DNA from 2 places in the Amycolatopsis sp. NPDC049252 genome. Region 2 is predicted to be linked to the other one. Evidence: riboswitches for the same ligand, from Rfam matches in the RefSeq annotation. Region 2 holds a riboswitch; the other holds the start of a gene.

Region 1 (4,071 bases), on a different contig from region 2:
GCTCATCGTGTTCGCCGACGAAGGGCGCCTGTCCGGGCTCGAATACTGGAGCGTGGGCGACGAGACCCCGGCCGAGTTCCCGCCGCCCGAGGACATCCGGGTAGTGACGGCACCACGTGAGGGACCCGGCGTTCTGCCACCCTCGGAGTCGTGAGCGTCTACGTCATCTCCGAGGTCGAAATCCTCGACGAAGTGCACGGACAGCGGTACCGCGAACTCGCCCAGGAATCGATCGCCCGGTACGACGGGCGCTACGTCGTCCGGGGCGCGGCGCCCGCGGTCCTCGAAGGCACTTTCGACGAACGCCAGCGTGTGGTCGTCGTCGAGTTCCCCGACCGGAAGACCGCCGAACGCTGGTACGCCTCCGCCGAGTACGCCGAGGCACTGGAGCTCAGTAAGACCGCGCTGCGGCGGCGGTTGCTGCTCGTCGACGGCGTGGCCTAACGTCGGCTTGGTGGAGCCGCTGACCGCTGATCTCTTCGCGCCGCAATGCCCGTCCGCCGAAACGCCGTTCCGGATCGGGGACAAGTGGGGCGGGATGGTGGTCATCTGCCTGAAGGACGGGCCACGCCGCTTCTCCGAGCTGCGGGTGCCGCTTCGAAACGTCAGTCCGAAGGTGCTCACCGAGACGCTGCGGTCCCTGGAGCGCGACGGGATGATCACCCGCAAGTCCTACGACGAGAACCCGCCGCGCGTCGAGTACGCGCTGACCGACCTGGGCCGGACGCTGTTCGAGCCCATGGAACGCTGCCGCGAATGGGCCGAGGAGTACCTGCCGAGCCTGCTCGAAGCCCGGCAGGCCTACGACCGGGCGGACTAGCCGAGGAGGCCCATCAGCGCGATCGCGATCAGGACGACCGCGGGCGCGAGGGCGTTGATCCAGGCGCGCTGGGTGGCGGTCAGGGCGGCGGTGGCGGGGGTGCTGTTCATGGCGATTTCCCTACGGGCGGGCCGATGCTTCCGCGGGTTCAGCGCGTTGACCATGCCGAGTGTTAACAGCTGTGACGAAGCTCACCCGATCATGCTGCTGACCAGCGGAAACGGCACTCAGCCGTCCGAGTGACGGTGGCTGCGGACGGTGAACCAGAGCACCCCGCCGGCCGCCGCCACCATCGTCGCGAATGCCACTGTGCCGACCACGATCGCCTGCGTCATTTCTGCCTCTCGAGTCCGAAGTCCTTTACCGAGAGACGCCGAACGCGGGCTTTCGTGCACTCAGAGTAGCCGGGATCACAGTCCGTCGAGGGTCTCGTTGATCTGCTTGGCCAGCGCGAAGTCCTTCTCCGTCAGGCCACCGGCCGAATGCGTGCTGAGGTGGAAGGTCAGCGTGCGCCAGCGGATGTCGATGTCCGGGTGGTGGTCGGCGGCCTCGGCCAGCACCGCGACGCGGTCCACCACCTCGATCGCCTTCGGGAAGCTCGGGAGCTCCACCTCGCGCCGGATGACCTTGCCCGTGCGGACCCAGCCGTGGAGCAGGGCCCGGTCGGCTTCGTCGTCGCTCAAGATTTCCGTCATGCCTCCATCGTCCAACGTCCTGGACTACGCTGCACGGTTGCCACGGGAGTCCGGTGAGCCGGGCTGAGAGGCGGGGTGACCCGCGACCGTTAGCACCTGATCCCGGATCATGCCGGCGAAGGGAGGGCTTTCCCTCCTCGTCCGGCGAAGTGCAGGAGGGTAGATGAAACGCAGTGCTGTTCGCGCCGCGACGGCCATCACCGTCGTCGGCGTCGTCACAGCGGCGTGCTCGCTGTCGGACGGTTCCGGTGACGCGAAGCAGACGCCCACCGTCACCCTCGTGACGCACGACTCCTTCCTGGCGCCGCAGGAGGTGCTCGACGCCTTCCAGCAGCAGTCGGGCATCAAGATCTCCGTGCTCAAGCAGGGCGACGCCGGTTCGCTGACCAACAAGCTCGTGCTGACCAAGGCGAACCCGGTCGGCGACGTCGCGTACGGCGTCGACTCGACCTTCGCCTCGCGTGCGCTCGCCGAGGGCGTCTTCGAGCCCTACACCAGCCCGGAGGCCGACCGCGGGCCGCAGCGCTACGCCGTCGACCCGGAGCACCGGCTGTCCGCGGTCGACGTCGGTGACGTCTGCGTCAACGTCGACACGAACTACTTCACCGCCAAGGGGATCCCGGCGCCGGAGTCGTACGACGACCTGGCCGACCCGAAGTACAAGGACCTGCTGGTCGCCGAGGACCCGGCGACGGCGTCACCCGGGCTCGCTTTCCTGCTCGGCACGGTGGCCAAGTACGGCGAAGCCGGCTGGAAGGACTACTGGACTAAGCTGAAGGCCAACGGGCTCAAGGTGGTCAGCGGCTGGGAAGAGGCCTACACGAAGGACTTCTCGGGCTCGTCCGGCAAGGGGCCGCGGCCGATCGTCGTGTCGTACGCGTCGTCGCCGGCCGCCGAGGTCGGTGACGACGGGAAGCCACGGACGAAGGCGCTGCTCGACACCTGCTACCGACAGGTCGAGTACGCCGGGGTGCTGGCCGGCGGCAAGCAGGAGGAGAACGCGCGCAAGGTCGTCGACTTCCTGCTCTCGCAGCAGTTCCAGGCGACCGTGGCGGCCAACATGTACGTCTACCCGACGCGCCAGGGGGTCGACCTGCCGGCGGGCTGGGCGCAGGTCGCGCCGCTGCCGCAGAAACCGCAGGCGCTGACCCCGGACCAGGTGCAGGCCGGGCGTGAGAAGTGGATCGGCGAATGGCGCACGCTCGTGCAGTGACATCCGGGCCTCCGCCCCGGTCCGGGGGCTCCGCCACCCGGAGCCCCCGAAAAGCAGCAGTCGTAACCCCACCTCGGACGGCTCGCGGCCTCGGCCTGGCATTGCTCGGCGTGGCGCCGATCGGTTTCCTGGTGGTGTTCTTCGCCTGGCCGGTGCTGGCGATCATCGGCCGCGGGTTCGCCGCGGGCGGGCTCGACATCGTGCTGGGCGAGGCGCAGACGTGGCAGCTGGCCGCCTTCACGGTGGCCACCGCGGCCGGCTCGACGGTCGTCGCGGTGCTGGCCGGGCTGCCGGTGGCGTTCCTGCTGGCGCGGGTGAAATTGCCGGGCGTCGGCCTGGTCCGGACGCTCGTGCTGGTGCCGTTCGTGCTGCCGACCGTCGTGGTCGGGCTGGCGTTCCGCGCGCTGTGGCCGGACGGCGGGGTGCTGCCGATCGTGCTGGCCAACGCGTTCTTCAACGTCGCCGTCGTCGCGCGGACCGTCGCCGGGCTGTGGGCCCGGCTGGACTCGCGGACCACCGACGCCGCGCGGGCGCTGGGCGCGTCGCCGTGGCGGGCCTTCCGGTCGGTGACGCTGCCCGCGCTGGCGCCCGCGATCGCGTCCGCCGCGGCCGTGGTGTTCCTGTTCTGCGCCACCAGTTTCGGTGTCGTCCTGATCCTCGGCGGCGCGCGCTACCGGACGCTCGAGACCGAGATCTACCTGCGCACGGTCGACCTGCTCGACCTCTCCGGCGCGTCGGCGCTTTCGCTGATCCAGTTCGCGGCCGTCGTCGCGGCGCTGGTCGTCGGCGGGCTGGCGCGGCGGCGCAAGGAAGGCGCCAGGATCGGTTCCGGTGCCGCACGACGTCCTCGTGGCGGCGAGTGGTGGGTCGTCGGCGCGGCGGGTGTCGTGCTGGTCCTGCTGCTGACGCCGATCGTCGCCCTGCTCGCCGAATCGGTGTCCACTTCGGACGGCTGGAGCCTCGCGGGATACCGGGCGCTCTCGGGTACCGGGGAGAAGGGCGCGCTGCAGGTGTCCGGCTGGGACGCCGCGCTGAACTCGCTGAAGGTGGCGATCGACGCGACGCTGCTCGCACTGCTGGTCGCCGTGCTCGCGTCCGTGGTACTGGTGGCGTTGCGGCGGTCGCCCGCGCGGGCCGCGCGCGGGCTCGGGGAGACGCTGGACGCCGCGCTGATGCTGCCGCTCGGGGTGTCCGCGGTGACCGTCGGGTTCGGGTACCTGGTGACGCTCGACGCGCTGCCCGGCGACCTGCGGACGTCGCCCTACCTGGTGCCGCTGGCGCAGGCGCTGGTGATCATCCCGCTGATCGTGCGGATGGTGCTGCCGGTGCTGCGCTCGGTCGAC
Region 2 (4,071 bases):
GCCTTTTCAAGAGTTCGAGCACGCCGGAGCCGCCTTCGGCGTCGGCGCGTCGCATCGCGACGGTGGTCAGTTCGGTGCCGGACGCGACCAGCGCGCGTTCGAGCACGGCGAGGTTCGCCGCGCCGCCGGTGCCGATGATCAGCCGTGACGACAGCTTGTGCGTGCCGATGACGAGCGGTGCTTCGTCCACTTCAGCCTCCCTGGACGGCGGTGAGCACGTCGAACGCCGCGCCCTTGGGCACGGCGGTGGTGGCCCAGTCGCCCCGGCGGACGACGACGCCGTCGACCGCGACGGCGATCCCGGGCCGCTGTCCGCCGGCGGCGTCGAGGACGTCGGCCACGGTGGCGTCGTCCGGGAACTCCGTCCACCGGCCGTTGAGCTTGATCTCCATCACACGTGCTCCTTCCGGGACAGGCGGGCGGGCGAAGCCGCTTCGACGCCTTCGGGCGGCTTCTCCCCCGCGAGCCAGGCGACCACGGCGTCCGCGGTCACCGGGGCCAGCAACAGGCCGTTGCGGTGGTGCCCGGTCGCGGCGTAGACGCCGTCGTCCAGGACACCGAGGTACGGCAGCGCGTCGCGGCTGCCGGCGCGCAGGCCGGCGGCCGTCTCGGCCAGCTCGTACTCGGTGATCGCCGGGAAGACGCGCTCGGCGCCCTCGATCAGCTCACGGACACCGCGCGCGGTGACGGCCTGGTCGAAGCCCGCTTCGTACTGCGTCGCGCCGAGGACGAGCTCCTGGTCGCCGCGCGGGACCAGGTAGATCGGCCGGCCTTCGACCACGGCCCGGACGGTGCGGGTCGGCGGCGGCAGGCAGCCGCGGCGGGGCTTGAGGCGGAGGATCTCGCCCTTGAGCGGGCGGACGGCGTCGGCGAGCTGCGGGTGGAGCCGTCCGGTCCAGGCGCCGGCGGCGAGCACGACGGCGTCGGCGTCCGGGATCGTTCCGACGCGTTCGCGGACGAACCGGACCTGGTGGTTGACGCACGCCGCGTACAGCGCGTTGAGCAGTTTCCGGTTGTCCACGGCCAGGTCGCCGGGCACGTGGAGTCCACTTCGGACGGAACCGACGCCGGGCTCGAGCCGCTTGGTCTCGCGTCCGGTCAGGCGTTCGGCCGCGCGGCCGAGGGAGTGCAGGTAGCCGGCGAGGATGTCGAGGTGACCGGCGTCGGCGCTGTCGAAGGCGACGACCAGCGTCCCGTGCTCGGCCAGGCCCGGGTCGACGCCCTCGTCGACGAGGTCGCGCGCGAAAGCGGGCCAGCGGCGCAGCGACTCTTCGCCGAGGGCGAGGACGTCCTCCTCACCCGGCCAGGCTTCGGTCACCGGGGCGAGCATGCCGCCGGCCAGCCAGGACGCACCGCCGCGCACGGGTTCGGGGTCGTAGACGGTGACCGCGTGGCCTTGCGTGGCCGCCCGCCACGCCGCGGACAGGCCGATCACGCCGGCACCGACCACGGCCAAGGTGTTCGTCATGGGATCACGCTCCCTGCGCCGGCATGACCCGGATCAGGTTCCACGGTCGGAGCGGCAGCTCCCTCTCAGCCCGTTGCCTCGGGCTCCCGTGCGGACCCGTTCACCCTACTGTGCCGTTCGTTGCCAGTCCAACCACGGTCACGCCGGATGGCTTTCGTGGCAACGGCGCTTTTGGCCGGCCGGGTACGGTCGCCGCTATGCCCGCCCTCTCCGGTGACAAGATCCGCGCCCGCCTCGACACCGCGCGCCTGTACCTGTGCACGGACGCCCGAACGACCCGCGGCGACCTGGCGTCGTTCGCCGACGCGGCCCTGTCCGGCGGCGTCGACATCATTCAGCTGCGCGACAAAACGGGCGCCCTGGAAGCCGCGGGCGAGATCGCGGCCCTGGAGGTGCTGGCGGAAGCGTGCGCCCGCCACGGAGCACTGCTCTCGGTGAACGACCGAGCGGACGTGGCCCTGGCGGTCGGCGCGGACGTGCTGCACCTGGGCCAGGACGACATCCCGGTGCCCCTGGCCCGCCGGATCCTCGGCGACGAGGTGGTGATCGGCCGTTCGACGCACTCCGTCCCGCAGGCTTCGGCCGCGGCTGCCGAGCCGGGCGTGGACTACTTCTGCACAGGCCCCTGCTGGCCGACGCCGACCAAGCCGGGGCGTTCGGCACCGGGGCTGGACCTGGTCCGTTCGGTGGCCGCTGCCGCTCCGTCCCGGCCTTGGTTCGCCATCGGCGGCATCGACGTGCCGAGGTTGCCGGAGGTGCTGGCGGCCGGGGCGTCGAGGATCGTGGTGGTCCGGGCTATCACGGAGGCCGAGGATCCGGCTGCGGCGGCGCGGGAACTGCGGTCCCACCTGATCTGAGAGAACAGGTTCGGTCGAACCCGCACATTTGTTACTGGTGAAATCAGATCTTCATCCCACCCGCTTCGGGTTTACCCGATCGGGCCATTTGTAGAAAGCACGGAGTAACGGCGTTCGGCCGAACACCGACCTCCGTGCGGAACCCCGAAGCAACGGCAACAGGGGCCGCACGGAGGATTCGTGAAAATCTACGACTACGAGACGGCCACCTCGCCGAAACGCTCGATCTCCAAGGGCGCTCGCATCATGGCGGTCTTCGCCGGCGCGGTGCTACTGTTCGTCGCGATCGTGGTCGTGCTGAACCAGGTCGCGGAGCCGGGCAAGAACACGGATCTGGTGTGGCTGGCGGAAAAGACCACCCATTCCCCCGGCGCCCTGCCGCGCGCGTTGCGCGATCGCCTTCGCCAGGCCGGTAAGGACGGCGGCGCCAAACTCACCGCCTATGCCGTCGGCGAGCAGGCGGTTAACGTCGCGAACGACATCGGGCTGGACCTCGACCGCGGGAACGGAAAGGTCGACGACGGCCGGCAGCAGGCGTCCAATGTCGACAAGATCGTCAAGGACATCGCCGGACGCATGGGGAAAGCCGCGGTCAGTCCGACGGGCTTTTCCTTGTACGCCGCGTTGCACGCCGCCGCGGACGAGGCCGCGCGGACCGGGCAGGCCGAGGTCTGGCTGACGAGCACAGTGCTGACCGGCTCCCTCGATCCGCTCACGATCTCGTCGCTGAGTGCCGGCGCGGATCCCGAGCAGGCCGTCGACGAAGTGCTGAAGACCCCGCTGAAAGATCTGGATCTGCAGGGGGTCGATTTACACATCGTCCTTTTGACCCCGGTGGGCGCGGAACAGCGGCCGCTCGATCCGCGATCCGAATCTTGGCGCGAAAAGTTCACCACCACCCTCGCCGATCACCTCGGCGCGCAAATCGCCGACCCGATCCACGACAACGGAACGACCGGCGCCTGGCCGAACGCCTCGGTGGTCCCGCCGATCATCCCGTTCACGCCCCCACCGCCGCCGGTCAAAACGGACGATCCCCGAATCGACGAGGCGGCGTTCGCGCCCGACAGCGCGGAGCTGATCGACCGCCCGGCCGCGACAGCGGTGGCCGCGCAAGCCGCCCAGCTGTACCGGGAAAAGCACGGGAAGTCCCGGATCAACGTCACCGGCTATTGCGCCCGCTACGGCGACCCCGCCGGCGCGCGCGACACCTCGGCGAAGCGCGCCGAAGCCGTCGCGCAGCTGCTTCGCGACCAGGGAATCCCGGCCGGCGACATCACGGCGTCCGGCGTGGGATTTGACGAACTCGCCACGCCTGGTCAGGACGCCACGTCGCCGGCGCAGCGAGTGGTCGTCATCAAGCTCGTCGCCCGCTCTTGAGAAACGGAGAATTCGTGACCGACACGCCCGACGTGCCGCTGGCGGCCTACCCCGGCCTGCCGAAGGGCACATTTCGCGTAACCGACCTGCCGAGACCTGCCGCGATGGCCCTCGGCTCCACCGACGAGGGCGTCTGGACGGCGGCCGCTGCTACCTACCTCACCGTGATAGACCCGACGACTGGCAAGCCGGACCTTGACCGGCCGCTGGCGGACACCGCGGCCGGCGCGGTCCAGAACGCCGCCGCGACCTGCCACGCGCAGGCGCTGGAGTACTCGGCCCCGACCGACGACCGCGCGGCCGAACAGGACCTCGAGGCCGCCAAGCACCTCGCCGAAGCGGTCGACACGATCGAACACGCCAGCG

Evidence for each region. Region 2 has a riboswitch for thiamine pyrophosphate ahead of thiO (glycine oxidase ThiO). Riboswitches for the same ligand answer to the same signal wherever they lie in the genome.
Region 1: another riboswitch for thiamine pyrophosphate. It lies ahead of ACGFMK_RS25495 (thiamine ABC transporter substrate binding subunit); the one in region 2 lies ahead of thiO (glycine oxidase ThiO).

The regions. Positions count from the first base shown of each region.
Region 1 is NZ_JBICSQ010000025.1:83,532-87,602, forward strand. Features, by position in the region: gene ACGFMK_RS25475 (hypothetical protein) at 1-154, shown strand, start outside; gene ACGFMK_RS25480 (DUF1330 domain-containing protein) at 151-444, shown strand; gene ACGFMK_RS25485 (winged helix-turn-helix transcriptional regulator) at 452-820, shown strand; gene ACGFMK_RS25490 (4a-hydroxytetrahydrobiopterin dehydratase) at 1,231-1,515, opposite strand; TPP riboswitch at 1,548-1,657, shown strand; gene ACGFMK_RS25495 (thiamine ABC transporter substrate binding subunit) at 1,679-2,728, shown strand; gene ACGFMK_RS25500 (ABC transporter permease) at 2,839-4,071, shown strand, end outside.
Region 2 is NZ_JBICSQ010000001.1:417,082-421,152, forward strand. Features, by position in the region: gene ACGFMK_RS02075 (thiazole synthase) at 1-190, opposite strand, end outside; gene thiS (sulfur carrier protein ThiS) at 192-392, opposite strand; gene thiO (glycine oxidase ThiO) at 392-1,468, opposite strand; TPP riboswitch at 1,462-1,568, opposite strand; gene thiE (thiamine phosphate synthase) at 1,666-2,325, shown strand; gene ACGFMK_RS02095 (OmpA family protein) at 2,506-3,705, shown strand; gene ACGFMK_RS02100 (hypothetical protein) at 3,720-4,071, shown strand, end outside.